2 regions of the Embleya sp. NPDC127516 genome follow, and region 2 is predicted to be linked to the other one. Evidence: predicted binding sites of a transcription regulator. Region 2 holds the regulator's gene; the other holds the start of a gene.
The links. Region 2 encodes HrcA, which represses chaperone genes, less so after heat shock. Its sites were predicted from a motif close to TTNGCACTCNGNNNNNCNGAGTGCNAA; they were not measured.

Region 1: groES (co-chaperone GroES) is a predicted target of HrcA. The motif match lies at 5,101-5,127, and genes of this name have one in related genera.

What each region holds. Positions count from the first base shown of each region.
Region 1 covers NZ_JBIWJT010000026.1:26,730-42,334, forward strand. Annotated here, with positions in the region: gene shbA (RNA polymerase sigma factor ShbA) at 1-82, opposite strand, end outside; gene ACIRL2_RS37025 (response regulator transcription factor) at 316-927, opposite strand; gene ACIRL2_RS37030 (WhiB family transcriptional regulator) at 1,419-1,754, shown strand; gene ACIRL2_RS37035 (SDR family oxidoreductase) at 1,885-2,703, opposite strand; gene groL (chaperonin GroEL) at 2,889-4,517, opposite strand; gene groES (co-chaperone GroES) at 4,652-4,960, opposite strand; gene ACIRL2_RS37050 (THUMP-like domain-containing protein) at 5,206-6,444, shown strand; gene ACIRL2_RS37055 (polysaccharide deacetylase family protein) at 6,432-7,325, opposite strand; gene ACIRL2_RS37060 (hypothetical protein) at 7,661-7,936, opposite strand; gene tsaD (tRNA (adenosine(37)-N6)-threonylcarbamoyltransferase complex transferase subunit TsaD) at 7,995-9,038, opposite strand; gene rimI (ribosomal protein S18-alanine N-acetyltransferase) at 9,031-9,519, opposite strand; gene tsaB (tRNA (adenosine(37)-N6)-threonylcarbamoyltransferase complex dimerization subunit type 1 TsaB) at 9,651-10,334, opposite strand; gene ACIRL2_RS37080 (L,D-transpeptidase) at 10,508-11,128, shown strand; gene ACIRL2_RS37085 (transglycosylase domain-containing protein) at 11,306-13,621, shown strand; gene tsaE (tRNA (adenosine(37)-N6)-threonylcarbamoyltransferase complex ATPase subunit type 1 TsaE) at 13,695-14,213, opposite strand; gene ACIRL2_RS37095 (alpha/beta fold hydrolase) at 14,372-15,514, opposite strand; gene alr (alanine racemase) at 15,511-15,605, opposite strand, start outside.
Region 2 covers NZ_JBIWJT010000005.1:518,307-533,911, forward strand. Annotated here, with positions in the region: gene dnaJ (molecular chaperone DnaJ) at 1-1,105, opposite strand, end outside; gene hrcA (heat-inducible transcriptional repressor HrcA) at 1,108-2,124, opposite strand; gene ACIRL2_RS12935 (MBL fold metallo-hydrolase) at 2,273-3,028, shown strand; gene ACIRL2_RS12940 (DUF3097 domain-containing protein) at 3,058-3,888, shown strand; gene ACIRL2_RS12945 (WD40 repeat domain-containing protein) at 3,916-5,121, shown strand; gene ACIRL2_RS12950 (Uma2 family endonuclease) at 5,123-5,692, opposite strand; gene ACIRL2_RS12955 (phenylalanine 4-monooxygenase) at 5,800-6,693, opposite strand; gene ACIRL2_RS12960 (dynamin family protein) at 7,006-9,033, shown strand; gene ACIRL2_RS12965 (hypothetical protein) at 9,030-10,157, shown strand; gene ACIRL2_RS12970 (dynamin family protein) at 10,201-13,035, shown strand; gene ACIRL2_RS12975 (dynamin family protein) at 13,064-15,037, shown strand; gene hemW (radical SAM family heme chaperone HemW) at 15,411-15,605, opposite strand, start outside.

The DNA of each region.
Region 1 (15,605 bases), on a different contig from region 2:
CGTCCCCCTGGACCGCGCGAACCACGACGGCACGCATGCCGTCGTCGGCCTGCGCGTGTGCTTCGTACGGCTCGTCCGGCATTCGCTCGGGGGTCCCACCCATGCCATTCAGTATGCAGGGATCGGCGACCGAATCGCGGCCATGCCGACCCGGGGGACTCATCCGGCCCCCCGGGCAACGGCAATCACCGCACGGACCCTCGCCCGTCGGGGGCCGTCGGCACACGCCTCATCGCACAAGTCCCCACCGACCGTGCCCACCCGGGAGGCGACCCTCGGGCCCCTCACGGTCGGGGGAGTGCTCGCGTGCGTGCGTCATCGCACGAGTCCCCACCGGAATCCGAGCGCGACCGCGTGGGCCCGGTCGGACGCGCCCAGCTTCTTGAACAGCCGGCGCGCGTGGGTCTTGACGGTGTCCTCCGACAGGAACAGCTCGCGCCCGATCTCGGCGTTGCTGCGCCCGTGACTCATCCCTTCGAGCACCTGGATCTCACGTGCCGTCAGGGTCGGCGCCACGCCCATGTCGGGCGAACGCAGACGCCGGGGCGCGAGCCGCCAGGTCGGGTCGGCGAGCGCCTGGGAGACGGTCGCGCGCAACTCCGCGCGCGACGCGTCCTTGTGCAGATATCCCCGAGCCCCGGCGGCGACCGCGAGGGCCACGCCGTCCAGGTCCTCGGCCATCGTCAGCATGATCACCCGTGCGCCGGGGTCGCCGGCCAGGAGGCGGCGCACCGCCTCGACGCCGCCGAGCCCGGGCATCCGCACGTCCATGAGGACGAGATCGGACCGCTCCGCGCCCCAGCGCCGCAGTACCTCCTCGCCACTCGTGGCCGTCGTCACCCTCTCGACGCCGGGGACCGTGGCCACCGCCCGCCGCAGGGTCTCCCGAACCAGCGGGGAATCGTCGCAGACCAGGACGGTCGTCATCGCCGGCCTCCGCAGTGGATCCGCGTCACGTTGAGCCTCCACGCCTGTACGTACCGTTTCCTTTGCGGCGGTCCCGGAGGACGGTGACTCGGGGTCCGGCCCCGACCGCCTCCATCGCCAACCGCTTCACCCACCCCAACGAGCATCACTCGAAAGGGTTACGGGGGGAGTTCCGCTCCGCCGTTACGACAACGAGGCGACCGAGCCCGAGGACACGCGTGGGTGATCGCTCGCGTACCCAACGTCACCTTCCACCGCTTCCCCTCGTCGAATCCCACCGAAGCGCACCCACCGGTGCCCGTGAGCCACCAGAGTGAGTAATTTTTTCTGCTTTCAGTGCATAAGTGGGAATTAGGATTGGAACTGATCAATTCGTGACACAGTCGCACCTACTTCTGATCGCTTGATCACGACTGTTCTGCACGGTCTGCACCCGAGGTGGCAACCCTGCTCACCGACAACTCGTACGCGATAAGCAAGAGGGACGAGTCATGGCTGATTTCTCGCGACTCCCCGGCCCCAACGCCGATCTGTGGGACTGGCAGCTCTCGGCAGCCTGTCGCGGAGTCGACAGCGCACTGTTCTTCCACCCCGAAGGCGAGCGAGGCGCCGCCAGGGTCGCCCGAGAGGCTTCGGCCAAGGAAGTCTGCATGCGGTGCCCGGTCCGTCGCCAGTGCGCCACGCACGCCCTGAAGGTGCGCGAGCCGTATGGCGTATGGGGCGGGCTCACCGAGGACGAACGGGTCGAACTCGACAGCGACCGCCGGCACGGGGTCGCCGCGGAACGCGCGGCCGCCGCGGCCGGCGGCGCGTCCGTGACGCACTGAGACACACACCAAGCTCGGCGGCCCGCCCCCGGATCCGGGGGCGGGCCGCCGAGCTTGGGCGCGGCCCGGCACGTGTCACCACGAGCCGCGGCACGTGTCACCACAGCAGCGCCGAGGCGCTCGCGATCGCCTACCGGAGGGCGGACATGTCCATCTCCCACACCTTCGGCCAGTCCTTGCCCCGGAACGCCGCGTCGGTGCCGCCGTCGCAGAAGACCACCGAACCGACGAAGAAGCTCGACTCGCCGCCGAGCAGGAACGCCACCAGCGCGGCGATCTCCTCCGGCCGACCGCCGCGGCCGGCCGGGATCGTGTTCAGGAACATCTCCATGCCCTCGGCGGTCAACGGGTCCTTGCGGCCCTCGGCCGTCATCGGCGTCTCGATCAGACCCGGCGCGATCGCGTTCAGTCGGATGCCGTCGGCGATGTACTCGGCGCATTTGGTCCGCGCGTACCACGCGAGCGCGGCCTTGGTCGCGGGATAGGCCTGGAGCGCGGCGAACTCGCCGAACACCTCGGTCGCCGCCGTCGCGCCCGCCTCGTCGCCCGCCAGACACAACTCGGCCACCTCCACCGGCCAGTTCGGCTGGGCGGTCGTCGAGTTCGAGCTGATCAGCACGACGGACGCGTTCGTGCCGGCCGCGAGCAGCGGACGCAGCCCCTCCAGGAGCGCGATCGCGCCGAAGTAGTTCACCGATACGAGCAGACCGCCCGGGCGCCCGGTGGCCGCCGCCAGACCCGCGAAGGGCACGAAGCCGTCGAGCGCGCCGCCGGACAGTTCGGTGACCCCGGCGATCGCCTCGGCGCGACCCTCGGCCGTGCTCAGGTCCACCTCGACGTCGGCGTCGTGCAGGTCGACGCCGATCACCCGGTGGCCGTCCGCCTCCAGCCGGGCCTTGGTCGCGGCGCCCAGACCCGAGGCCGCTCCGGTGATCGCGTAGGTACCCATGTCTCTCCTTCGATGGTGCTCGACCGACGGCGCTCGACGGCAGTCGCCCGGCCGACTCCTGACGGTCCGTCAGTTGACGGCTCCCGGCACTCTCGCAGATCGGGCCGGCACCGGAAAGGCCGACGGGCCCGACCGCTGCGAAGCGGTCGGGCCCGTCGGGGTGTCGCGAGGCGTCGCGGGTGGAACTAGTGCGAGTGGCCGTGGCCGCCGTGGTTGTGCGCGGCGGGCTCTTCCTCGGCCGGCTTCTCGACGACCAGGGTCTCGGTCGTGAGCAGCAGCGACGCGATCGACGCGGCGTTCTGCAGCGCGGAACGGGTCACCTTGACCGGGTCGATGACGCCCGAGTCGACCAGGTTGCCGTACTCGCCGGTCGCGGCGTTGAAGCCGTGCCCGATGCCGAGCTCCTGCACCTTGTTGACGATGACGTAGCCCTCGAGGCCCGCGTTCTCGGCGATCCAGCGCAGCGGCTCGACCGCGGCGCGACGCACGACCGCGACGCCGGTCGCGATGTCGCCGGTCTGGCCGAGGTTGTCGGCGAGCACGGAGACGGCGTGCACCAGGGCGGTGCCGCCGCCGGCGACGATGCCCTCCTCGATGGCCGCGCGGGTCGCGGAGACCGCGTCCTCGAGACGGTGCTTCTTCTCCTTGAGCTCGACCTCGGTGGCCGCGCCCACACGGATCACGCACACGCCGCCGGCCAGCTTCGCGAGGCGCTCCTGGAGCTTCTCGCGGTCCCAGTCGGAGTCGGTGTCGTCGATCTCGCGCTTGATCTGCTTGACCCGGTCCGCGATCGCGGCGGCGTCGCCGGCGCCGTCGACCAGGGTGGTCGCGTCCTTGGTGATGGTGATGCGACGGGCGCTGCCCAGCACCTCCAGGCCGACCTGGTCGAGCTTGAGGCCGACCTCGGGGGCGATGACCTGACCACCGGTCAGGATCGCCATGTCCTCCAGCATCGCCTTGCGGCGGTCGCCGAAGCCCGGGGCCTTGACCGCGACGGCGTTGAACGTGCCGCGGATCTTGTTCACGACCAGGGTCGACAGCGCCTCGCCGTCGACGTCCTCGGCGACGATCAGCAGCGGCTTGGACGCGCCGGCCTGGATGATCTTCTCGAGCAGCGGCAGCAGTTCGGCGATGGCCGAGATCTTGCCCTGGTGGATCAGGATGTACGGGTCGTCGAGGACGGCCTCCATACGCTCCTGGTCGGTGACCATGTACGGCGACAGGTAGCCCTTGTCGAACTGGAGGCCCTCGGCGAACTCCAGCTCCAGACCCATGGTCTGGGACTCCTCGACGGTGATGACACCGTCCTTGCCGACCTTGTCCATGGCCTCGGCGATCAGCTCGCCGATCTGCTGGTCCTGCGCCGAGAGCGCGGCGACGGCGGCGATGTCCTCCTTGCCGTCGATCGCGCGGGCGGTCTTGAGCAGCTGCTCGGATACCGCGGCGACCGCGAGGTCGATGCCCTTCTTCAGGTCCATCGGGGCCGCGCCGGCGGCCACGTTGCGCAGACCCTCGCGGACGAGCGCCTGGGCCAGGACCGTCGCGGTGGTGGTGCCGTCACCCGCGATGTCGTTGGTCTTGGTCGCGACTTCCTTGGCCAGCTGCGCGCCGAGGTTCTCGTACGGGTCCTCGAGCTCCACCTCACGGGCGATCGTCACGCCGTCGTTGGTGATGGTCGGGGCACCGAACTTCTTGTCGATCACGACGTTGCGGCCCTTGGGGCCGAGCGTGACCTTGACGGTGTCGGCCAGCGCGTTGACGCCGCGCTCCAGCGACCGCCGGGCCTTCTCGTCGAACTGGAGGATCTTCGCCATGAGGGTCTTCGTCCTTAAAGGTTGCTAGTCGACGTCGTACAACCGACTCCGCCCCGGGTCCACCGGCCGACAAGGCAGGGCGATCCGGGGCGGGGTCGTCGAACCGTCACCGGTTCCGGCGCGTCAGCGCGATGTCACTTCTCGATGATCGCGAGCACGTCGCGAGCCGAGAGAACGAGGTATTCCTCGCCGTTGTACTTCACCTCGGTGCCGCCGTACTTGCTGTACAGAACGGTGTCACCGACGCTCACGTCGAGCGGCAGACGCTGACCGTCCTCGAAACGACCCGGGCCCACAGCCAGGACGACGCCCTCCTGGGGCTTCTCCTTGGCGGTGTCCGGGATCACGAGACCCGACGCGGTGGTCTGCTCGGCCTCAAGCGTCTGGACCACGATGCGGTCCTCGAGCGGCTTGATGGCAACCTTGGTGTTGGCGGTCGTCACGATGCGACCTCCCCCTTCGGAGATCTCACGGAAAAATGTCTGTCGGCGATGGGACAGATCCGTCGTCGCGGGTGCCGGACCTGCTCGTATCGCACTGGCACACTCATGGGGAGAGTGCCAGCACAGACACTAGGTGGCGGTTAGCACTCCGTCAACCAGAGTGCCAGATTCAGCGCGTCGGACCGCATTGTTCATACCGGTGGCCTTCCCGACGGGGGCCGGCGGCGCTCGGCGAGAATGGGCGCGTGCACACCGAAGCTTTCACCGCGCTGCTGACCGACGAGGGCCGTTCGCTGTTGGACCTGCTCGCCGACCACGAGATCGGCGAAGAGCTGTCGTTGGCCACCCGGCTGCGTCGGGAGCACTCGCCGGAGCTGGTGGCCGCCGCGCTCACCCAGTCCCGGCTGCGGCAGCGCGGGCGGGCCAAGTTCGGTGCGGACGCGGCGCGGATGTACTTCACACCCCATGGGCTGGAACAGTCCACCCGCACCTCGGTGGCCGAGCACCGGGCCGCCCGGCTGGTCGCGGCCGGCGGGATCGACCGGGCCGTGGACCTGTGTTGCGGCATCGGCGGCGACGCGCTCGCGCTGGCCCGCGCCGGGATCGCCGTGCACGCGGTCGACCTGGACCCGCTGACCTGCGCGGTCGCCCGGGCCAACGCCGACGCGCTGGGCTTGGCGCACCTGCTCACCGTCGAGTGCGCGGACGTGACCGAGGTGGAGTTGGGCGGGTACGACGCGGCGCTGATCGACCCGGCGCGGCGCACCGCCCGGGGCCGCACCTTCGACCCCCGGGCGTACTCGCCGCCGTTCTCGTTCCTGACCACGCTCGCCGCCCGGGTGCCGTGCGGCGCGGCCAAGGTCGCGCCCGGCATCCCGCACGAGATCGTGCCCGAGGGCATGGAGGCCGAGTGGGTCTCCGATCGCGGCGACGTCAAGGAGGCGGTGTTGTGGTGGGGCCGGCTCGCGCGCGGCGGCCTGCGCGCCACCGTGCTGCCCGCCGGCGCCGCGCTGGCCTCGGGCCCGGCTCGCCGGGCACCGGTGGGCCCGGTCCGCCGCTACCTCTACGAGCCGGACGGCGCGGTGATCCGGGCGCACCTGGTGGCCGAGGTGGGCGAGTTGGTGGACGGCAACCTGGTGGACGAGACGATCGCCTACCTCGCCTCGGACAAGCTGGTCGCCACCGCGTTCGCGAGCGTGTACGAGATCACCGACGTGTTGCCGTTCAATCTGAAGCGGCTCAAGGCCCTGTTGCGCGAGCGCGGCGTCGGCAACCTCACGGTCAAGAAGCGCGGCTCGGCGGTCGAACCCGAGGAGGTCCGCCGCCGGGTCGGGCCGACCGGCCCGAACGCGGCCACGGTGCTGCTGACCCGGGTGGCGGGCGCGCCCACGATGTTGATCGGGCAGCCGGTGTCCCCGGGGCAGCCCACCGGCCCGGGCCTCGGCGGGGTGCTCGACCGGCCGGGAGGACCTCAACCGATGTAGTCCTCCAGGCGCGCGACCGTGTAGCCCTGGGCCTGGATCTTGCGCAGCATGTTGCCGAACATCTCGGTCATCGTGGTGCCCTTGAGCTCACCGGGCCCGCGGAAGTGGGCCAGGATGATGTCGCCCGGGTGCAGCTTCTTCTCGCCGACGTACTGCATGTCGTTGATCTGCATCGACTCCCGCCACTTGACGATCGCGTCGATCCCGCCGCAACCACCGGCCACCGTCTGCGTGGTCGCGTTCCAGTTGCCGTACGGCGGGCGGAACAGCGTCGGGCGCTTGCCGTAGATCTCGGCGAGCCGGTCCTGCTGACCGCAGATCTGGTGCTTCTGCGCCTCCGCGCCCAGCGTCTTGAGGTCCGGGTGGGACAGCGTGTGGTTCTGCACCGTGGCGCCGAGCGCCTGGAGCTTGCGGAAGTACTCCGGGTCCTGCCGCACGTAGGTGTCGTTGAGGAACATCGACACCGGGATCCGCAGGTCCCGCATCATGTCGAGAAACCCGGGATCCTTCTCCGCCCCGTCGTCGATCGTGATGAACACGATCTTCTCCTCGGTGGGGATCTTGTCCACCACCGGCGGCTGGGGCCCGCCGGCCTTGATCGGCTTGACCGCGGGCGGGGCGGGCGGCGGGGTGAACGGCTTCAGGTTCCACTTCGCGGCAAGCGCGGCGGCGTCGGCGCCCGGGGTGTCCGGCTTCGCGGCGGGAGTGGGCCTGGTCGGGTCGGTGGACGCGCCGCCGGTGGGCCGGCCGGTGCCCTTGACCGCGGCGGTGTCGTCGGAGCCGCCGCAGCCGGTCAGCGCGACGAGCAGCGCACCGGCCAGGCCGATCAGGGCCGAGGTGCGGGCCGCGCCCCGCCGCTTTTGTACCGTTCGATGCGCCACTGTCGCCGGACCCTTTCGTTCGTGTGCTCCGATCGCGCCCACGCTACGCGTCGCGGCGGCCTGTCACGGTCCGGACAAGGGCTGTTCAAGGGACTGTCGAAGGACTGTTGAGCAGCCGATGAGCTGGGCACACTCCCGGCAAGGCCAATGGCACGTGCGGCGGCACGCAGCCATCAGCCAAGGCACTCGGCCCGCGTCCGGCTTGCGAATGGCCTCCTCGTCGGACGCGGGTCGAGTGTTGCGCGGAACCGGACGCCGGACTCCGACGCGGACCGGCAACTCCGCCGCGGACCGGAACGCCCACTCGCGCGTGTCGGCCCGAACGCGGCGCCCGGTCAGGGGCCGACGCTGAGCCGTTCGAAGCTCCACGCGTGCGGCGTGCGGGCGACCAGCGCGGCCGGGGGGTCCGGCAGCGACACCGGCTCGCCGGTCCACAGCGCGATCACCACGACCCGGTCGCCGTCCCGCTCGTCGGAGGAGGCGAACACCTCGACCCGTTCCAGGCCGGGCGCGTCGACCAGGACCGGCAGCGCCGCGGCGTGCACCCACGCGGCCAGCGCCGCTCCCCCGCCGGCCTCGGCCCTGGCCTCCCACATCGCCGCGATCGCCATCTCGCCTCTCCCGTTTCCACCGTTCCCGAACCGTCGTACTCCGCGTGAGCGCCCGCGCCTACGACAGCGCCTGGGTCACCGTGACCGGCATCGAGGAGTCGGCCGGGATGGACAGCGTGGAGGGGGCCCGGTCCCGGGCGACCATCTCGGCGCCCAGCGCGGCGACCATCGCGCCGTTGTCGGTGCACAGGCCCGGCCGCGGCACCCGCAGCACGATCCCGGCCGCGTCGCAGCGCTCCTGCGCCAGGGCGCGCAACCGCGAGTTGGCCGAGACGCCGCCGCCCATCATCAGGTGCTCGACGCCGTTCTCCTTGCAGGCGCGGATCGCCTTGCGGGTCAGCACGTCCACCACCGCCTCCTGGAAGGAGGCCGCGACGTCGGCCACCGGCACCGCCTCGCCGGCCCGCTGCCGGGCCTCGACCCAGCGCGCGACCGAGGTCTTGAGGCCGGAGAAGGAGAAGTCGAAGGGCGCGTCGCGCGGTCCGGTCAGCCCGCGCGGGAAGGCGATCGCGGTTCGGTCGCCCTCGCGCGCCCGCCGGTCGATCACCGGTCCGCCCGGGAAGCCGAGCCCGAGCACCCGCGCGACCTTGTCGAACGCCTCGCCCGCCGCGTCGTCGATGGTCGACCCGAGTGGCCGCACGTCGGCGGTGATGTCGGGCACCAGGAGCAGCGAGGAGTGTCCGCCGGAGACCAGCAGGGCCATGCACGGCTCGGGCAGCTTGCCGTGCTCCAACTGGTCCACGCACACGTGCGAGGCCAGGTGGTTGACGCCGTACAGCGGCTTGTCCAGCGCGACCGAGTAGCCCTTCGCCGCCGCGACGCCGACCAGCAGCGCCCCCGCCAGGCCGGGGCCGGAGGTGACCGCGATCGCGTCGATGTCGCGCATGGTGACGCCCGCGTCGGCGAGCGCGCGGCGCACCGTGGGCACCATCGCCTCCAGGTGCGCGCGGCTGGCCACCTCGGGCACCACCCCGCCGAACCGGGCGTGTTCGTCGACGCTGGAGGCGACCGCGTCGGCGAGCAGCGTGGTGCCGCGCACGATGCCGATGCCCGTCTCGTCGCACGAGGTCTCGATGCCCAGGACGAGTGGTTCGTCAGCCACCGGTGGCCGTTCCTTCCCGACGTTCCTTGAGATCGCGGCGCATCACCAGCGCGTCCACGTTGGCGGGCTGGTAGTAGCCCCGCCGCACGCCGATCCCCTTGAATCCGAAGCGCTCGTAGAGCGCCTGTGCGCGGGCGTTGTCCACGCGCACCTCCAGCAGTACGTCCCGACAGCCGCGTTCGAGCGCCAGATCGAGCAGTTCGGTCAACAACACCGAGCCCAGGCCCGTCCCCCACCGATCGCGGCGCACCCCGATCGTCTGCACGTCGCCCTCGTCGCCGATCACCGCGAGCCCGGCGTACCCGGCGAGCGCCCCGGTCTCGTCCTCGGCCACCACGTAATAGCGCAACTCGGGCTCGGACAACTCGGACCAGAACATCCCGGCCGACCACGCGTCCTCGGCGAACAGTTCGTGTTCGAGTCGCATGACGGCCTCGATGTCCCACCACCGCATGCGCCGCAGTCGAGGGCCGGATTCCATGCCGGGAGTCTATCGACTGCCCCACCACCCCTTGAGCCCGATCGATCGGGCCGGCCCGGCCCGGGGCGACCGACAGGGGGCCGGCAGGGGTGCCGGGGCGGGGTGGGGCCGGCGTCGCGGATCGGTGACCGTCAGGCCCGGGGCGGCGGTCCGTCGGGGGTGACGGCCTTGTAGCCCGCGGGGACCTGCGCGTCGGGGCGGCGCAGGTACAACGGCTCGGGGGCCGACAGGGCCTCCCCGGCCGCCAGTCGCCGTACGGCGAACGCCGCGAGCGCCGCCGCGTCCGGGTGCTCCGGCGCACGCGCGTCGGTGAACGTCCCCGCGTACAACGCGGCGCCCGCGCCCACCGCCGGCAGCTTGGTGACGTCCTCGGGCAGGTCGCCCGCGCGATCCACCGCCGGGCCTTGCGCGCGCGCACCCGCTTCGTCGTACCGCGCCCAGTAGACCTCCTTGCGGCGTGCGTCCGTCGCCGCCACGAACGGCCCGGTGACGGTGCCGTCCCGGCGGGCCGCGTACGCGAGCGCGTCGAGGGTGCACACGCCGTACACGGGGATGCCGAGCGCGTCGCCCATCGCGAGCGCGGTCACGATGCCCACCCGTAGGCCGGTGTACGGCCCGGGCCCGACCCCGACCGCGATGGCGGTGACGTCGGAGCGGGTTCGGCCCGCCGCGCGCAACACGTCGGCGATGCCGGGCGCGAGCAGTTCGCCCTGCCGACGGGCGTCGACCCGGGTGGAATCGGCGAGGACGGCGGAATCGTCGTGGAGGGCGACCGTGACGGCCGGGGTGGCGGTGTCGAAGGCGAGCAGCAGCACGGCACCAGGCTACCGACCGCGCGCCGTGCTCTCGTCCGCCGCGCCCGCGGGACGCGCGGGTGCGCGGGGCGCCGCGGGCTGCCGGGAAGGAAAAGTGGACCCGGCTCCAACGCGCGGGCGGTGCCTGCCGGCACCATGGAGGCCACCACACGGCGGAAGAGGGACCCAAGGCAATGGCGAAGCGGCTCAACCCGGGCGTGGCCGTCGCGGGCATCACCATCGCCGCACTGGTCGGCGTCGGCTTCCTCGCGGCGCAGGCCGCGAACTCGGCACCGGACAACCGGGGGATAGCGCGCACGAACACGCCGACCCCCACCGCCCCGTCCGGGGCGACCGCGCCCCCGGTCTACGTACCGCCGCCGGTGCCCGCGGGCTCCGGCACCGGCAAGCGGGTCGTCTACGCGATCAAGGACAGCCACGTCTGGCTGGTCGACGAGGCCGACCGCACGCTGCGCGAATACCCCGTCGCGAACGCGCCGGTCAAGCCGCAACCGGGCTCGTACCAGGTGACCCTGAAGAAGGAGGAGGCGCAGACCGGCAGCGACAACCTCCGGATCACCTACTCGGTGCGCTTCGGCGCGGTACAGGGCATCCCGCTCGGCTTCGCCGCGACGGACACTCCGCTGGACAAGATCGACACCGGCGCCAAGCCCGGCCCCTCCCCCAGCGGCACCGCACGCCCGAAGGCCTCCACGTCGCCGGCCAAGAGCGCGGGTATCCGCTCCAAGCCGGACGACGGCGCGGCCCTGTGGGCCTTCGCCCCGGTCGGCACACCCGTCATCGTGGTGCCCTGACCGCACAGGTCCGATTCACCACGCCACGCCCACCATTGCCCCATTCAGCGGCGATTCCCGTGCTTTGCCCACATATCATCAGGATGATGATCCCTCCGGTCACACCAGCCCCATCGGGCACACGCGGCTGACCGACAGGGCCCGTCAGGGCAATGGCACCGAGGAAATGGTGGCGGCGTGGCGCACGACTCCTCCGGTCCGAGCGGTCCCGGCGACGTCCAGGGGCCGACTCCCCGGCGCAGGTTGTTCGACTACCCCCGGAGCAATCGGCGGGGACTCCGGCGTTGGTTGCCCTCGTTCAAGCACCTGCTCACCTTCGTCCTGCTGGTCCTGTCCGGCCTGTTCGCCGCCGTGGGTCTGGTCTACGCGGTCACCCCGGTTCCGCACACCGTCAACGCCCAGGCCCGGCAGCAGAGCAACGTCTGGTACTGGAGCGACGGCAGCGAGATCACCCGCACCGGCACCACCAACCGGCAGACCGTGCCGCTGGCCGCGATCCCGATCGACGTGCAGCACGCGGTGCTCGCCGCCGAGGACCGCTCCTTCTTCTCCAACGCCGGTGTATCGATCACCGGCACCGTGCGCGCCCTGCTGCGCAACGCCGCGGGTGGCTCGGGCGGCCTCCAGGGCGGTTCGACGATCACCCAGCAGTATGTCAAGAACGTCTACCTGACCCAGGAGCAGACGCTGGGCCGCAAGTTCAAGGAGGCGATCATCTCGGTCAAACTCGACCGCACCGTCTCCAAGGACGAGATCCTCACCGGCTACCTCAACAGCGTGTACTTCGGCCGCGGCGCGTACGGGATCCAGGCCGCCGCGCAGGCGTACTACGGCATCGACGTCGGGCAACTCACCGTCGAGCAGGGCGCCTACCTGGCGGTGCTGCTGAACGCGCCCAGCGCCAACGACGTCCGGAACACCACCGAGGCGGGCCGGCGGCGGGTACTCGCACGCTGGGACTACGTCCTGGACGGCATGGTCAAGGAGAAGTGGCTCACCCCCGAGCAGCGCGCCGGCATGGTCTTCCCGGAGCCGATCGACCCGCGTCCGGCGGCCAACCTGGCCGGCGTCAACGGCTATCTGGTGGAGATGGCCAAGCGCTACCTGCTCGACCACGACGTGGTCGACGAGGACCGGCTCGACGCCGGCGGCTACGCGATCACCACGACGTTCGACAAGCGCACGACCGAGGTGCTCCAGCAGACCGTGCAGGACCAGCTCGCCCAGTCGCTGGATCCGGCCGAGCGCTCCGCGGACGTCGGCGTACGCGTCGCCGCGGCGTCGGTGGAGCCGGGCAGCGGCCGGATCGTCGCGATCTACGGCGGCCCCAACTACGTCCGGCAGTTCGTCAACGACGCCACCCGCCGCGACGTGCAGGTCGGTTCCACGTTCAAGCCGTTCGTGCTGGCCGCCGGTCTGCGCGACGGCGTGCAGGACCGCGACGGCAGGCGGGACCGGATCAGCCCGCGCACGGTCTACAACGGCAACGACAACGTGGTGATCCGCTACCCGAACGGCAAGCCCGTCCTGCAGGACGGCGTGCCCTGGCAACCGGGCAACGAGGACGGCGTCGACTACGGGCAGATCACCCTGGCCCGGGCGATGGACAAGTCGGTGAACACCGTCTACACCCAACTGGGCATGGACGTCGGCCCCGACCGGGTGGTGCGGGCGGCGGTGGACGCGGGGCTGCCCGCGAGCACGCCGGGGCTGCAACCGATCCCGTCCGTGTCGCTGGGCACCTCTACCCCCAGCGCGCTGGACATGGCCTCGGCGTACGCCACGTTCGCGGCCGAGGGCAAACAGCGCGCGCCCTACCCGGTGGACCGGTTGACCCGCTCCGGCGACACCGTGGACCTGCCCGATCACGACACCGAGGACGCCTACGACAACCAGCAGGCGAACGCGGTCACCCAGGTGCTGCGCGGCGTCGTGGACAGCGGCACCGGATTTCGCGCACAGGCGCTGAACCGCCCGGCGGCGGGCAAGACCGGCACCACCGACGACAACCGCTCGGCCTGGTTCGTCGGCTACACCCCGGACCTGTCCACCTCGATGGGCATGTTCCGCGAGGACGCCGAGACGCACGCGTTCTTGTCCCTGTCCGGGGTCGCCGGACTGGACCGGGTGGACGGCGGCAACCTGCCGACCCGGATGTGGACGACCTACATGCGTGCCGCACTCGCCGGGCAGAAGGCGACCGACTTCCCGGAGGAGACCGCCGGCGGCCTCGGTGTGCCGGACACCAGCCTGGTGCCGCCGAACACCGGTACCGCCACGCCCAGCGCGCCGGCCACCGCGACCACCGGTCCGCCGACCGGCGACACCGGCACCACCGCTCCGCCGACCACGCCCCCGGCGACCGGCACCCGCCCGCCGGACACGTCCGCCCCGCCGGGCGGTTCGGGTGGCGGCGGCGCGACCAGCCGCCCGCCCTCGAACGTGCCCGAGTCCCCCGACGCGCCCGAGTCCCCGGCGGCGGCCGTCACCTGACCGGCCCAGGGCCTCGGTCCCGGTCCGGGTCCGGGTCCGGGTCCGGGTCCGGGCCGGTCGATCCCGGTCCGGGTCAGCCCGCCAACGCGTCGAGGTCGATGCTCGCCCAGCGGGCGCCGACCCCGGTCACCTGGATCGTGCGCACCTCGTCGCCGGCGAAGTCGGTCGCGCTCTCCGCGAGCGCGTCCGGCCCGAGCGCGTCACGCGCGATGGCGATGTCCAGGCGGTCCTCGGTCAGTTCCTCGACCATGCCCTCGCCCCACTCCACGACGGTCACCGACTCGTCGAGCGAGGCGTCCAGGTCCAGGCCGTCGATCTCGGCGGTGACGTCCGCCGAACCGCCGAGCCGATAGGCGTCGACGTGCACCAGGGCCGGGCCGCCGACCTCGGAGGGGTGCACCCGGGCGATCACGAACGTCGGCGAGGTCACCGCGCCGCGCACTCCCAGGCCGACCCCGATGCCCTGGGTCAGCGTGGTCTTGCCCGCGCCCAGGCCGCCGGACAGCACGATCAGATCGCCGGCCCGCAGCAACTTGGCCAGACGGGCACCGAGCGCGCGCGTGTCCGCGCCGCCGGCGACCGTCACCGTCACACTTCGCACCACTTCAGCACTCCCACCACGCCGAACTCGCGAACCCGAACCGCTTCGGGCCCGCCCTCCCCGAGTCGTCCCGGCTTCCCGGGACCATCGCTCGGGGTCATCACCCGGGATCACTGTCCCGCAGGATCACGGCTCGCGTCGATTCCGACCTATGCGGACGATCCGCCGCGCGCGTGCCCGCCGGATCGCCCGGCGCGCCGCCCGGGTGCACGCGTGGCGCGCGCGAGAAGATCGCGCACCGCCGCGTTGACCACCACCGGATGCTCCAGCGGGGTCAGGTGCCCCGACTGCGGCACGATCAGCAACTCGGCGCCGGGCAGCGCCTCCTTGATCGCCTCGCTGTGCGTGGCCGGCGCGATCAGGTCGCCCTCGCCGCCCACCACGAGCGTCTCCACCCCCGCCAGCGCCGGCAGCGCGGCCATCTTGTCGTGTGCCTCGAAGGCCGGGAAGAACTCGGCGATCACGTCGATCGGCGTACCGGAGATCATCCGGTCGGTGAACCGCACCAGGGTCGGGTCCACCTCGGAGTCGAACGCGTACCGCTCGGTGAACAGGTACACCAGGTCGCGGGCCGCCCGCCGACCCGCCTCCACCAGCGCGGCCCGCCGGCCGAGCGTACGCAGCAACCCGGGCGCGATCCGGTGCACGAGCCGGGCGCCGGCCGCGGGAATGCCCAGCGTCACCGTCGCCCAGCGGCCCGCCGAGGTGTTCATCAGCGCGACGCCGATCACCCGGTCCCCGAACAACTCGGGGTGCTGATCGGCCAGCGCCATGATGGTCATCCCACCCATCGAGTGGCCCAGCAGCACGAGCGGGCCCTCGGGCGCCAGTTCCGTCAGCACCGTGTACAGGTCGGCGCCGAGGTGGTCGATCGTCGAGGTCTCCGGAGCGCCCCGGCCGGATCGGCCGTGGCTGCGCTGGTCGTAGAACACCAGTCGGTATTCGTCGCGCAGTTCGGCCCGCTGGTAGTGCCAGCAGTCCATGTCGAGGCAGTAGCCGTGACACAGCACCACGGTCACCGCCGCGTCACGCCTGCCGTCCACCTCGGCGTACAACTCGACGCCGTCGCCGGTGGTGACGATGTGCGGTTCGCCGCGCAGCGTGCCGAACTCCGCCAGCGCGTCCATCTGCGCCTCGGTCCGGCGGCGGAACGCGCGGCCGACGGTCATCCGCTCGATCGCCACGCCCGCGGCGGCGCCGGCCGCGAGCACACCGACCGCGGCGCCCACGATGCCGGCCCGGCGGCCGAGCGCACGACCGCCGCCGGAGGGGCCCGGCACGGGGGTGCTCACGGCGCGCCCGTCCCGGTGGCGGCCGTTTCGGCTGTCGTCCCGGCGGCGGTCGTCCCGGTGTAGACGCGAGGCACCCGCGCGCCGATCCGGG
Region 2 (15,605 bases):
GCCGGGAGAACAGGCCCTGCTGCCCCGGCGTGAACTGACCCGAGGGGCGTTCCTCGCCGCGCAGCTTGGCCAGCCGGCGCAGCAGTTCCTCCTGCTCGGGGTCGAGCTTGCTCGGCGTCTGCACCTCGACGTGCACGATCAGGTCGCCCCGGCCGCCGCCGCGCAGGTGGGTGATGCCGCGCCCGTGCAGCGGGATCGACTGGCCCGACTGGGTGCCGGGGCGAATGTCGATCTCCTCGGTGCCGTCCAGCGTCTGCAACGGCACCTTGGTACCCAGCGACGCCGCCGTCATCGGGATGGTGACCGTGCAGTGCAGGTCGTCGCCGCGCCGCTGGAAGGTGGTGTGCGGGACCTCGACGATCTCCACGTACAGGTCGCCGGCCGGGCCCCCGCCGGGGCCGACCTCGCCCTCGCCCGCGAGCTGGATCCGGGTGCCGCTGTCCACGCCCGCCGGGATCTTGACGGTGAGCGTGCGCCGCGCGCGAATCCGGCCGTCGCCCGCGCACTCGGGGCACGGGTGCGGGACCACGGTGCCGAAGCCCTGACACTGCGGACACGGCCGCGACGTCATGACCTGGCCCAGGAAGGACTTGGTGACCTGGCTGACCTCGCCGCGACCGCGACACATGTCGCAGGTCTGCGCCGTGGTGCCGGGCGCCGCGCCCTCGCCGTTGCACGTGTTGCACGTGACGGCGGTGTCCACCTGGATCTCGCGGGTGGTGCCGAACGCGGCCTCTTCGAGGGTGATCTCGATCCGGATCATCGCGTCCTGGCCGCGGCGCGTGCGCGAGCGCGGACCGCGCTGGCTGGCCTGGCCGAAGAACGCGTCCATGATGTCGCTGAAGCCGAAGCCGGCTTGGCCGAAGCCGCCGCCCGCGCCGCCCCCGGAGGACAGCGGGTCGCCGCCGAGGTCGTACATCTGCCGCTTCTGCGGGTCCGAGAGGACCTCGTAGGCGTTGTTGATCTCCTTGAACCGGTCCTGCGTCTTCGGGTCCGGATTGACGTCCGGGTGCAGCTCCCGAGCCAGCCGGCGGAAGGCCTTCTTGATTTCCTCCGGGGTGGCGTCCCGCCGCACCCCGAGGACCTCGTAGTAATCGGTAGCCAACTCTACGACTCCGCGAGGATCTGTCCGACGTACCGTGCCACGGCGCGCACCGCTCCCATCGTTCCGGGGTAGTCCATTCGGGTCGGCCCGAGCACCCCGAGCTTCGCCAGCGTTTCCTGCCCACTGCCGTATCCGACGGCGACCACCGAGGTCGCGGCCAGTCCTTCGTGCATGTTCTCGTGTCCGATCCGCACGACCATGCCCGGGTCGGTCGCCTCGCCCAACAGGCGCAGCAACACGACGTGTTCCTCCAGTGCCTCCAGGACCGGGCGGATCGTGTTCGGGAAGTCCATACCGAAGCGGGTCAGGTTGGCCGTCCCGGCCAGGACGACCTTCTCTTCCTTGTGTTCGACCAGGGTGTCGAGCAGCGTGGCCAGGATGCCCGCCACGATCGGCCGTTCCTCGGCGGTGAACGGCTCGGCGAGGTCCTGGACCAGCAACGGCACATCGGCGAACCGCTTGCCGGTGATCCGGCTGTTCAGTCGCGCGCGCACGTCGGCGAGCAGGTTCTCGCCGACCGGGCCGGGGGTGTCCATCACCCGTTGCTCGACTCGGCCGGTGCTGGTGATCAGCACGAGCATGACGCGCGTCGGCGCGAGGGTGAGCAGCTCGACGTGCCGGATCGTCGAGCGGGTCAGCGAGGGGTACTGCACGACGGCCACCTGATGGGTGAGCTGCGCGAGCAGCCGCACCGTCCGGCCCACCACGTCGTCCAGGTCCACCGCGCCGGCCAGGAACGTCTGGATCGCCCGGCGCTCGGCGCCCGACAGCGGCTTGACACCCGCGAGCCGGTCGACGAACAGCCGGTAGCCCTTGTCCGTGGGCACGCGGCCGGCGCTGGTGTGGGGCTGCGTGATGTAGCCCTCCTCCTCCAGCGCGGCCATGTCGTTGCGAATGGTGGCCGGGGAGACCCCGAGGTTGTGTCGGTCCGCGAGCGCCTTGGAGCCGACCGGCTCCTGGGTCGCCACATAGTCCTGCACGATGGCGCGCAGCACGTCCTGCTTGCGATCGTCGAGCATGGTGCGCACCTCCTGACCCGTTGTTCCGCCCGTTGCCTGTCCCGTTCGCGGCGGTTCGTCACGCTGGTTGGCACTCCGTCCCGCCGAGTGCCAGTGTACGGGTCACCCGATCCGGACCGTACCCCTGAGTCCGTGCCAAGGTTGACGCATGGTACGCGCCGAACAGCCGAAACACGCCACCTGGGAGCCGATCGGACCGGGCGTCCTGCGCCGTCGGCTGCCCGGCCTGGAGCTGAATGTGGCGGTCGTCACGGGACGCGACGGGATCCTGCTCGTGGACACCGGATCGCACGACCACGAGGCCGCGAATCTGCTGGCCTCGCTGGCTCGTGAGCTGCCCGCGCACGACCTGCCCGACCGGGTGGTCGCGGTGGTGAACACGCACGGTCACTTCGACCACTGCTTCGGCAACGACGAGGTGCTGCGCGCCTTCCCCGACGCCGAGGTCTGGGGCCACGCGGACCTGCCGGACTATCTGGAGCGGTACGCCGAGGCCGGTCGCGCGAGCGGCATCTCGCACGGCTTCGACCCGGATCTGATGAACGCCGCGCGGATCGTGCCGCCGACCCGGCTGGTGGCCCGCGAGCAGCCGGTGACCGTGGACCTCGGTGGGCGCGAGGTGGTGTTGTACGCGCCGGGCCGCGGACACACCGATCACGACCTGGTCGTGCACGTGCCCGACTGCGGTGTGCTGATCGCCGGCGACATCGTCGAGGAGAGCGGACCGCCGCTGTTCGGCTCGGACGCGTTCGCCGCCGAGTGGAGCGATTCGCTGGCCCGGGTGCGCGCGCTGGACGCGAGTGTCTGGCTGCCCGGACACGGCGCGGTGGTCGACACGGAGTTCGTGATCCGGCAGAACCGGTGGCTGGCCGACGTCGCCGCCGGGCGCGTCGTACCGGACTGACGGACCGTCACCCGGCTAGCGTCACCGTCATGCGCAGTTACGGACCCGAGTCGCTGATCCCGGGATGGAAGAAGGACAAGCCCGTCCCGGAGGTCGCGGCCGATCGCGATCTGGTGGTGGAGGAGGCGTCCACCGGCTTCTGTGGCGCGGTGGTCCGGGTGGAGAAGACCCCTGAGGGGTTCACCGTCACGCTGGAGGACCGGCACGGGCGGCTGCGGGTCTTCCCGATGGATCCGCGCGGGTTCCTGATCGACGGCGAGGTGGTCACCCTGGTCCGGCCGCGGGCGCCGGGGCCCGCGCGTGCCCCCGGGCGGACCGCGTCGGGTTCGGTCGCGGTGGCGGGTGTCCGGGCCAAGGTCGCGCGGGCGGGCCGGATCTACGTGGAGGGCCGACACGACGCCGAGTTGGTCGAGCGGGTCTGGGGCGACGACCTGCGGATCGAGGGCGTGGTCGTGGAATACCTCGAAGGCATCGACGATCTCCCGTCGCTGGTACGCGAGTTCGGGCCGGGTCCGGATCGGCGGCTGGGCGTTCTGGTGGACCACCTGGTGCCGGGCTCGAAGGAGAGCCGGATCGCCGCGCGAGTGACCGGCGACCATGTGCTCGTGGTGGGACACCCCTATATCGACGTGTGGCAGGCGGTCCGGCCGGCGTCGGTGGGCATCGCGGCTTGGCCGGACGTACCGCGCGGAGTCCCGTGGAAGGAAGGGGTCTGCGCGGCGCTCGGCTGGCCGGTCGACCCGCCGCGGGCGTGGCGTCGGATTCTCGCGGCGGTGGATTCGTACCGCGACCTGGAGCCGGCGCTGCTGGGACGGGTGGAGGAGCTGATCGACTTCGTGACGGCGCCGTCCGAGGTGTGAGTCCCGGGCCGGCGCTAGCGTGCTCGGATGCGACAGGAACAGGTCACGCTCGTGCTGCCGGGCTCGGCCGGCCCCAAGTATCGAATGTTCGCCGTGCACGGCACCGAGTTCGTCCGTTCCGCCTGGTCGGGCAACGGGACGCCCCGGGACACCCGCCGGGATTTCACCGATGCCGGAGCGGCGCTGCTCGCGCTGCGGCGGGAGGCGGACAAGGCGATGCGGGCCGGCTTCGTCCGGCTGGGCGGGGCCGAGGACGAGGTGGTGTTGGAGTTCCTGCCGCCCGGCAAGACCTCGTCGCGGGGGCTGGACCTGCACCCGGACGGGCACACCGTGGTGGTCGGCTACGACGGCGCGATCCGACTGGTGGACGTGGCCACGGGGGAGCGGCGCACGGTGCACGCCGTGCCGGCGGCCGAGCGGCTGACCGATATCGGCGGCGTGTTGTTCGACGCCGGCGGAACGGCCGTGGTCTACACGATCGGCGGCGCGACCCGCCGGTTCGACCTCGACACGGGACGCGAGGAACAACTGGCCTGCTACCGGCAGTTCGAGGACGCGCTGTTCAATCCGTACGTGGTGCAGCCGTCCTGGGACACGGCCCGCGAGCGGCTCGTGGTCTTCGACGCGGGCGACCTGGTGCAGGTGCTGGACGGCGCGGGCAAGCCGGTGTGCGAGGTGTCGACGGCGTCGCCGACCACCGAGTGCCGCGGCGCGGCGCTGTCCGCGTCGGGCCGGCTGTTGGCGGTGTGGCGGGTGAGTCGCGGCGTGGTCTACGGGCATCGGGACGCGACGGAGGATCCGACCAACGAGGTCGAGGTGTGGGACGTGGCGGCCGGCCGGTTGACCGCGCGGGTGCCGCTCGCGTGGGAGATCGGCGAACTGGGCTTCGACCCGAGCGAGACGCTGCTCGTGGTCAACCGGGGCCGGGTGCACGGACCGTTCGCGATCTCGATCGAAACGGGCGAGCCGGCCTGGCAGTTCGACAATCCGCACCACCCGAACGGCTGGGGCACCTGCTACGCGTGGGCCTACTCCCCCGACGGCCGTCGGCTCGCGGTGGGCGGCCATCGCACGAGTGCGCTGCACATCTACGACGCGGACCTGCGCCAGGCCGACGCGCGGGCCCTGCCCGGCTACGACGACCAACGCGTGCGCCGCCTCGTCTTCTCCGCCGACGGCACCCTCCTGGCCACCGGCGGCGACTTCGGCCGAGTCTTCGTACGGCGGGTGTGAGTCAGCCGAACCCGTTGGTGCTCAGCGCCATCGCGAACGGCGCGGGCAGATCGAGCGGGCGACCGAACGGTCTGACCTGGATCCTCGTGTAGTCGCCGTCCTCGGGGTCCGAGAACAGCGAGCTCCGGTGCGCATCGCGATCGACCAGCAGGTAGAAGGGAATGTCACCCCGCGCATAGCAGCGCCGCTTTTGCTCCCGATCCAACTCCGGCCGTCGATCGGTGACCTCGAGAACGAGGAGCACCTTCGAGCACGGCATCCAGGCGGCGGCGCCACGGAATACGTCCAATGCCGCAGGCACGAAAACCCCGTCCGGGATGACGTGGTTGGGGGGAAATGTACCGATGCTCGGCGCAACCAGGCCCTTGTTGCCGGAGAATTGCAGGTCGATGGCCGCATCTGCGTGAATACGGCGGATCACCGATGAGATCACGTGTTCATGGCTGCCGGGCGGCGTCACCCGCACCACGACTTCCCCGTCGACCAATTCGGGCCGCAGATCGGATGGGGTGTCCAGTTCGTGGAACACTTCCAGGAGGATGGCCGCCTGGGTATCGAGCTCTTGGGTCATCACGCGTCTCCCGGGTGTCGACGCGAGAGTATGAGCAGGTCGTACGGGTGAACGGAGAGTTGGTCTCCGATCACCCGCACGAGTGAACGACTACAACGAGTGGGGTGCTACGGCGTCTTCGCCGAGGCCGTCAGGGCGGCGATCGAGTCGTCGGTGCAGGTCGCCCAGAAGGTGCCGACGACGTCCTCCAGGTGGGTCATCGAGCGGGCCGCGTACAGGATGTCCTGGTAGTGGGTGATGTCGTACTGCATCGTGCCCATCGCGACCAGGTCCAGGTCGCGGATGTCGACGGTGCGGAACTCGCGGATCTCGCCGTAGGAGGACAGGATCCCCGCGCCGTAGGCCTTGAGCGCGCCGGCCTCGTGCATGACGCCGAATTCCAGGGTGAACCAGAAGACCTTCGAGACGAACTCCAGGGCCTCGCGGCTCTCCACCCGGCGGGCGGCCTCGCCGGCAACCCGGTACAGCGCCGCGAAGCGGTCCGAGGCGAGCATGTTGGCGTGGCCGATCACCTCGTGGACGACGTCCGGCTCGGGCGTGTACAGCGGCACGCTGTGGTGCCGGATGTACTGCGTCGAGTGGAAGTACGAGTCGGCCAGCGACCCGTAGAAGTCACGCAGCGGGACCAGGCCGGCCGCGGGCAGGTAGCGGAAGCCGGTGAGCGGCTGAAGCGCGCCGCTGACCTCCTCCAACTGGGGGATCCGGTCCGTCGGCAGCTTCAGCCGCGCGGTGCCCTCCAGGTAGTCCGCGACCGCGTACTCCGCGTGCGATACGGACAGCTCGTGCGAGACGAGGCGCCAGACCTCGTGCTCCTCCTCGGTGTACTCCACCTCCGGGATGGGCTCCCCACGCCGGTGGTCCAGGGCCAGTTCCGCGATCCGGTTTCGGCGCTCGCGGTATACCGCGTCCGCGAATCCCGGGTGACTGCGGGACAGCTCGACCTCGACTCCGCCGTCGGCCCTACGGGTGACCGGGGCCAGATACTGGGCCTCCTCGAACATGCCATCTCCTGATCGCATCGGAATCGACTCGCCGGACGAGCCGAGACACCCACGCGACCATTATGCGCCGCTTACATACCATTTCGACCGGTCAGGCCGACTGGGTGACGACGTGGAGCAGGTGCGAGGGATCGCCTCGGCGCCCTCATCGCATCATCCGGACGGCCGTCACACAAGAGGCACAGCCGTTCCGTCGCCCGGCCCGAATCCGCTTTCGATCCATCGAGACGGGATTCGGGCCCGCGTGACAGGATCGCCCGTACATCGGGGAGGGCACCGTCGGGAGGGGGCGCGGTGGTGGATTCTCGCGGCATGGCCGGGGATCGTGCACAACGACGCGATGTGGTCGAGGCGCTCACCGAGACCTCCGATCACCTGGATTTCGCGCTCGCGATGGTCCGTCGCATCGTCGGCGACCAGGAGCGCCTGGCACAACTGACGGCACGGATCCGCGAGATCGAGACCCGGCTGCGGGACGACCGTTACTACCTCGCCGTGATCGGCGAGTTCTCGGCCGGCAAGAGCACCTTCATCAACGCGCTGCTGGGCGAGGACCTGCTGCCCACGTCGGCGCTGCCCACCACCGGCGCCGCGACCAGGATCACGCACGGCGACGAGTTCGCCGTCGAGGTGCGCTTCAGCGGCCACGGGATCCGCTACGTGTATCCCTCCGGGCGATACACCGGCGCGGCCAGCCCGCTCGGCGGCATGCTCGCCGACCTCGCACCGCATGTGGTCGTGCCCGAGGACACGGCCGGCGTCCTGCGCCTGCTCACCGCCGACGAGGCGATCGCGCCGCACGTACAGAGCCTGGAGGTGCGCCACCCCGCCGCCGCGCTGCGCGACGGGCTGGTGATCATCGACACACCCGGCACCAACGCCCGGGCCGGGCACACCGAGATCACCCGCGCCGTGATGCGCGACATCGCCGACGTCGCGGCGGTGCTGACCGCGTCCACATCGCCGTCGCCGGTGTCGTTGGCCGAGTTCCTCACCGACGCGCTCGATCCCGGACAACTGCGCCGCTGCATCATTTTGGTCACCAAGATGGACCACATCGACGAGGACGAGCGGGACGACCTGCTCGCCCACGTCCGCGGGCGGTTCGCCCGGATGTTGGGCGTGGCCGATCCGGTCGTCGAGCCGGTTGCCGCCGAGCCGGTGGTCCGGCTGGCCGGCAACCGACCGCTGCGGGGCCCCGAGCAGGCCTACTGGGCCGAGGAGTTCCCGCGCACACTGGCCCGACTCCGGGACCTGATGCAGCGTCAACGCATCGTCGCGGTGTCCGACCACCTGCTGCGGTTGCTGGAGGACCTGCTCGACGAGTTGCGCCGCGAGGTGACCCTCGCCGAACAGCGGCTCGACGCCGAGGAGAGCGAACTCGCCGGTGCCCGGATCGCCGACATGGCCGCCTTCGTCCGGGCCCAACACGGCGAGACCGCGCGCCTGCTCGGCGCCGGTGCCCAGCGCGCCCAGCAGGCCGTCGGCGGCATGGCGCCGCAGTGGTGGCGCTACACCCGCGCCGAGATCGACCACGCCCTGGACGGCGCGGAGACCCCGGACGAACTGCGCGCGGTGATCGGCGTCCGCGCGCCCGAGCTGATCCGGCAGGGCCTGCCCCGGATCGGCGACATCGTGCAGCAGGCGGTCACCGGCGCGCTGGCGACCGCGGCCGAGAGCGCGCGGGCCGCCGCGGACACCGCGTTCGAGGCGGCCTATCGCAAGCTCGGCGCGATCGCCCGAGCCGACGGCCCGGACCGGGTCACCGTGCTGACCGGGCATCAGCTCGCGGACGCCGCGATGCGCGCCTACCAGGACTCGGTCACCGGCGTGACCCAGCAGATCCGCGCCGTGCGCCTGGATCCGACCGCCCCCAGGACGCCCGGCGCGCGGATCGGCGGCGCCCTGGACCAGTGGTTCGGCGGCGGCCGGAACGGCGATCCGGGAGCCCCGTCCGGCCGGGCCGGATTCGGCGGTTTCATGGCCAAAGTGGCCGATTCCCTCGCATCCACCGACATGACGGCCCTGCGGAACCACGCACGCGCCGAAATGCATCAGACACTGCGAACCGTCGCCGACGGTTTGTCCCGACAGATCGACGAGGCCGTCGGGGCGGCGACGACGCACTACTCGCTGGACGTCTCTCGACACGTGGACCGCTATCGGGCCAGGTACGAGGCGGCGGTCGCCGAGATGGTGGCCGAGCATCACCGCCGTGAGGATATTCTCGCGGCTCGCAGAAGCCTGTTGCAGGACGCGGACAGGCAGACGGAACGGCGCCGCGGCACGGTGAACAGCCAACGCGAGCGCCTCACACGCCGGGGGGAATTCGGCAGATGAGCGACTACACGCACGACGACGACCTGTTCGCGATGGTCTCCGACGACACCATCGACACGCTGGACACCGCCGACGGGGGCACTGTCGGGGCGGCACCACTGTGGGAGACCGACGCGGGCGGCGAGTCCAACGGCGCCTACCCCAACTCCACTCTGCCGTATACCGACCCGAACTTCGATCCGCTGCACGACCCGAACTACGACCCGTTCCACGCGGACAGCGACGGCGACGGCAAGATCGACATGTACGACCCGCAGATGTTCGACCCGAACGACGGCAACGTGCCCCCGGCCACGCCCAGTCAGCAGTGGCGCGACGACCAGCTCGCCAACGACCCTTACGCGAACGACCCGTACGCCGATCCCTACGGCGATCCCTACGCCGACCCGTACGGCGACCCGTACGGCAGCGACCCGTACGGCGGCTCCGACCCGTACGCCGACCCGGCCGGCTACGACCCCGGGCCCGCCGCGGACCACGGCCAGGGCGTCAGCCCGCAGTGGGGCGCCGTCGACGACGGAAGCGGCAACTGGGAGTACCACGCGCCGGACAACTGGACACCGGCCCAGTTCGACGGTTTCGGCGACCCGGTGGGCGACGCGCAGTACTGGCAGCAGCAGACCAGCCCGACGAGCTGCGCGGTGGTCTCCCAAGGGATGATCCTGGAGAAGCTCACCGGCGTGCCGCTGGACGAGAACGCGCTGATGACCGAGGCCCAGCAGGCCGGCATCTACGACCCCGAGACCGGCACCAGGACCGACGACATCGGCAAGCTGCTGGAAATGCACGGTGTGGACACGGACATGGTTCCGGGCGCCGACATGCGCCAGATGCTCGACGCGCTGGAGAAGGGCGACCAGGTCATCGTCGCCCTGGACGCGCAGGAGATCTGGTCCCCCGTGCACGACCCGAACACCGGGGCGCCGCTGGAGCAGGACCCGACGATGGGGCACGCCGTGTGGGTCACCGGCATCGACACCCAGCCCGACGGATCCGTCTACGTCCTGCTCAACGACTCCGGCGCGCCGTTCGGCCAGACCGAGCCGATCCCGCTGGCCGACTTCGTCAACGCGTGGCAGGACCGGGACACCACGATGATCGTGGCACACCCGACGCACGCCTGATCGTTCGACATCACAACGGATTCGATGGGAGTAGGGACCACACATGTCGTTCGATCGTGAACACGTGCTGCGCCAGGCCGCGCAGGTACAGCCGCGCCGACGCCCCGGCGTCGCGGGCCTGTTGAGCGGGATCCACCGCAGCGACGAGCTGCGCGGCTGGGTCACCATGGAGTCGGTGGCGCTGCCGCCGGTGCCCGAGCGCACCGCGGCCGGCTGGACGTTGTGGAGCCTGATCGGGGTCGGCAAGGCCACCCCCGGGCGCCGCGAACTGCCGATCCACCCGGTGTGGGGCGCGGTCCAGTGGGCCTGGCCGTCCGAGGACGTGCTGCGGCACGTGAAGCTGACCGAGTTGCCCGAGGTCGCGAAGTCGGTCGAGAGCACGATCGGGGACGAGGCCGCCTGGGCGCTGTCGATGCGGCCGGAGGGGCTGGCCGAGCGGGCCCGCTTCTTCCAGTCGCTCGGCCGCTTCCTGGCCGACCCCGAGGCGGACGCGAAGGGCGGACCGAAGATCCTCGCCGGGCTGTACGCGCGGGTGATGCCCTCCGGCGCGGTGGCCGCGTACCACCAGCTCGTGCCGAGCACCGCCTCGTGGCTGCGCGCGGGTGCGCCGCGTGAGGCGGCGCCGCGTCGCGACTCGGGCGACTCGCCCACCGGCCGACCCGGCCCGTCGGGGCAGACGGCGGACCGGAGGCAGGCCCCGGCTCCGGGTCCGCGCCCGGCGGGCGATGCCTCGACCGTTCCGGGGCCGAATCCGGACTGGGCGGGCCGCCTCGCGGGCGGCCCGTCCGGCGCGGGTGGCCCGGGTGGATCCGGCGGGTCGGGTGGGTCGGGTGGATCCGGCGGGTCGGGTGGGTCGGGTGGGTCGGGTGGGTCGGGTGGGTCGGGTGGGTCGGGTGGGCCGACGCCGGTCGCCTCGTCGCCGCCGGTCGCCTCGCCGCCGCCGGCCGCACGACTGCCGCAGGCCGCACCGGCCGCGCAGGTCGTCGCGCCCGCGCCGCCGGCCCCGCGTACGCCCGTCACCCCGCACGGCACCCCGGCCGACGCGCCGGCCGTACCCGCGTCCGCGCCGCCCCCGCCCGGATCGGTGACCAGCCTGGTCAAGCAGGCGCCGTCGGCGACCACGCTCGGCCGGCGGATCAACGACGCGCACAAGATCGCCGACGATTTCGGCCTGGACGCGATCGCCGGTGAACTGGACCGACTGCGGGCGCGGATGCGCCGGCCGGGACTGCGCGTCGCGGTGGTCGGCGAATTCGGCCGCGGCAAGACCTCGCTGATCAACCGACTGCTCGGCGCCCCGGTGTTGCCCGAGGGTCGACACACGCCCGTGCCTCTGGTGATCGCCTCCGGACCGGAGCCGCGCCTGGAGTTGCAGTTCGCCGACGGGCGGGCCGAGCCGCGGCCGGCGGTGTCCGCGTCCTGGGACGAGGTGCACCGGCTGAGTGAGCGTCGGGACTCGGACGCGGCCCGGCTGATCGGCGTCCGGGTGCTCGTCGCCGAACCCGAACTGGCCCGCCTGGACATCGAGTTGGTGGACACTCCGGGCATCAACGCCGGGCGCGGCAAGGGCGAGGACGCCGAGGAGCACGACCGCCGGACCGAGGACCTGGTCCGGCGCACGGTCTCGGCGAGCGACGCGGTGCTGATGGTGGTCTCCGCGAGTGCACCGCTCGGCCTGTCCGAGACCGCGTTCCTGGAGGAAGAGGTGATCGCCCGGCACGTGCCGCGGATCACCGTGGTGGTGTCCAAGCTGGACACCGTCGACGAGGACGAGCGCGAGGACATCGTCGACTACCTCGGCGGCCGGGTGCGCCGCATCTCGCCGATCCTCCAGGTGCTGGCCGGTCCGCATCGCGAGGACCTCTCGCCGGTGGCCGGCGTGCTGGAGCGGATCACCGAGTACTCCACCTCCGGCGGCCGGCGCAGCATGCGCTCGCGGCAGACCGCCGGCCAACTACTCGCGCTGCTGGGCGAGATGGCCCAGGTGGGCCGGGACGGCCTGGCCGCGGCCGAGCTCGGCGCGGCCGAACGGCAGCGCGCCGCCGAGCGGTCCGAGGTGGAGATCGACCGGATGTCCTCCGAGTGGGGCAAGGTCCGGGTCGAACTCCAGCAGCGGCGCACGCAGACCGCGGAGAAGTTCCGCGAGCACCTCCAGCTCTCCCGCGGCGACCTGCTGGACACGATGCGCTACGAGATGGAGCGCGCGCCGGACCCCCGGACCTGGTGGGAACGCGACCTGCCGTTCCGCCTGCGTCGTGAACTGACCGCGCTGGCCAAGAAGTTCGAGGCCCAGTTGCATTCCAGCGTGCAGGCCGACGTGCAGTGGTTGGACGCGAAGATGAAGCTGCACTTCGGGCGCGGCAGCGGATACCGGCTGGAGAAGGTCGAGCAGCTCTCCACCGAGTTCGAACTCGGCGAGGCGGAGTCGCTGGGTCTGAAGGACCTCAAGAGCCGCAAGCTCGCCTGGCGGATCGGCCCGACCGGCCTCGCCGTGCTCGGCGCGCTGCTGATCCCGCTCACCGGTGGCGTCTCCGCGCTGCCGATGGGCGCGAGCATGGCCGCCTCGGCGGGCGGCATGGTGCTCGGCGAGGTCAAGTCGACGTCGCTGACCGAGGCACAGCGCGCCCAGGCGATGAAGGCGCTGGAGCCGATGGTCGAGGACGTGCTCGGCGGCTTCTCCGAGGAGGTCTCCAAGCGCCTGCACACGCTGTACGCCGGGGTGATGGACGAGGCGGTGCGGGGCCAGAAGGCGTGGCGGACGGATCGCCGGACCGCGCTGGCCAAGGTCGGCACCGATGGACCCGCATGGCAGGATCTGGTCTCGCGCAGCGAGCAGCTCGGGGTTCAGCTCGACACCATGCTGGGCGCCAGAGGCTGAGACGCCGTCGAGGAGGGGAGCGTTCAGGGTGGACAAGGGTCACGGGGCGGCCGATGGGGCCTACGCGGGTTACGGCGCGTGGCGGGCACGGCAGGAGACCCTGGTCGGCCTGATCGACCGGCTCACGCCGATCGTGGCCGGGTTGCGGATCGGCGCGGGCGTCAAGAAGTTGGACTCGTTGAAGCAGCGGGCCGCGTCCGAGGCGTTCAAGGTGATGATCGTCGGCGAGTTCAAGCGCGGCAAGAGCACGGTGATCAACTCGATGCTGGGCGAGAAGGTGCTGCCCTCGTTCGCCCGGCCGTGCACCGCGATCATCAACGAGGTCACGTGGGGTGACACCCGCTCCGCGCTGATCTATCCGCTGGAGGCGGATGGTACGGCGGGCGAACCGCTGACCGTCGGCGTGGACGAGATCGCCGACTACGTCACCATCGGCGCGGACGACGACAACACCCCGAACCCGTACGAGCGGGCGGTGGTGCGCTGGCCGCTGGAACTGTGCCGCAACGGCGTCGTGGTGGTCGACTCGCCGGGTCTCAACGAGGCCCCGGAACGCGAGAAGGTCACCCTGAACTACCTCGAACAGGCCGACGTGCTGGTGTTCGTGGTGGACTGCCAGGCCGCGATGTCGCGCAGCGAGCAGCTCTTCCTGGACGTACACGTCAAGGCCCGCGGCCACGAGGACGTCTTCTACGTCGGCAACAAGATCAACCTGGTCGAGGAGGAGGAGCGCGAGGACGTACAGCGGGAGATCCGCAAGCGTCTCTCCCCCTATCTCTCCCGCCCCGACCGGGTGTTCTTCGTGAACGCCCGGGCCGCGCTGACCGGCCGGCAGAAGGGCGACCCGGACCTGCTGGCCGGCTCCGGGATGCCCGAACTGGAGCGCGGTCTGGAGGAGTTCCTGACCCGGGAGCGCGGTCGGGCGAAGATCCTGTCTCCCGCGCGCGAGCTCAAGTACCTGCTGATCGAGGCGCGCGAGCAGATCGACCGCAAGGAGGCGCTGCTGACCCAGGACGTCGAGGAGCTGCGGGCCACCTACGAACGGGTCCAGGGCCCGCTGACCCGGCTGGAGCAGAACCGGCGGGTGATCGTCGCGCAGATGGAGGAGCACCTGCGCGAGACCCGCGGCGAGGTGGAGGCCGCGACCCGGCGGTTCATGGACCGGGTCGCCGCGAACATCCCGAACTGGGCGCAGGAGTACGACCCGAGCAACACCATCGGCGCCAATCCGTTCAACGCGCGCGAGAAAATGGAGGCGGCGGTCAAGGAGATCACCGACCATCTCTCCGGGCGGGTCCAGGTCGAGTTCGCGCAGTGGCAGGAGAACGAGCTCAAGCCGCTCGTCTCTCGTCGCGTCGAGGATATGGAGCGGATGATCGACGACGACGTGAAGCAGTTCGTCACGCGCATCGACGAGATCCGCGCGTCGCTCACGTCGGGGCCGGTCGGCACGGACGAGGACGGCAAGCCCTCGACACCGATCGAGCGGCTGCTCGCGGACGCGGTCAGTTTCGTGCTCGACCCGGCGACGGCGGTCTCCGGCGGCAAGTTCAACCTCCGGTCGATGCTCACCGCACTGCTGCCGCAGATCGCGGTCGGCACGGCGGCGTTCCTGGTCGGTCTGGGCCCGTTCGTGATCCTCGGCGCGGTGCTCGGCTCGACCGTGTTCAAGGGCGCGCTGCAACTGAACAAGGCCAACCGCCGCCTCAAGGAACAGGTCGCCGAACAGGTCCAGTTGGAACTGCGCAAGCAGGCCGACACCGACGTCACCAACCTGGGCGAAGAGGTCGTCAAACAACTCCGCAAGATGCGCGACGCGATCGCCCAGGGCCTGGACGCGGAGATCAAGTCGATCCGCGACGAGGTCGGCGCGGCCCTCCGCACCAAGGAACAAGGCGAGTCCGACGCAAAGCGCGAGAGCGGCGAAATGCGCCGCTACGCCCAGGAACTCAACCGCGTCGACGAGTCCCTGGCAGACCTGATCATGGACGTGGCGATGTAGGCACCACCCACAAACGCCGGCCGGGCAACCACAACCCGACCCAACAGCCCCGCCGGCGTTTGAGGCCAATCAGCCCGGCCGGCGCATGAGGCCAATCAGCCCGGCCGGCGCATGAGGCGAAACAGCCCCGCCGGCGCATGAGGCCACCCAGCCCCGCCGGCGCATGAGGCGAAACAGCCCCGCCGGCGCTTGAGGCGAAACAGCCCCGCCGGCGCATGAGGCGAAACAGCCCCGCTGGCGCATGAGGCGAAACAGCCCGGCCGGCGCATGAGGCCACCCAGCCCCGCCGGCGCATGAGGCGAAACAGCCCCGCCGGCGCATGAGGCGAAACAGCCCGGCCGGCGTTTGAGGCCAGAAGCGGGTGTCGGCCGCCCTAGTCGACCAGATCCCGCACGACCGCGTCGGCCAACAACCGCCCCCGCAACGTGAGAACCGCCCGCCCGCCCCCAAGCGGCTCGAGCAGCCCGTCCGCAGCAGCCCGAGACGCCGCCTTCCGCCCCACGTCCGCAAGGAGCGAGAGCGGGACGCCCTCGGCCAACCGCAGCTCGAGCAGGATCCGCTCGACCCG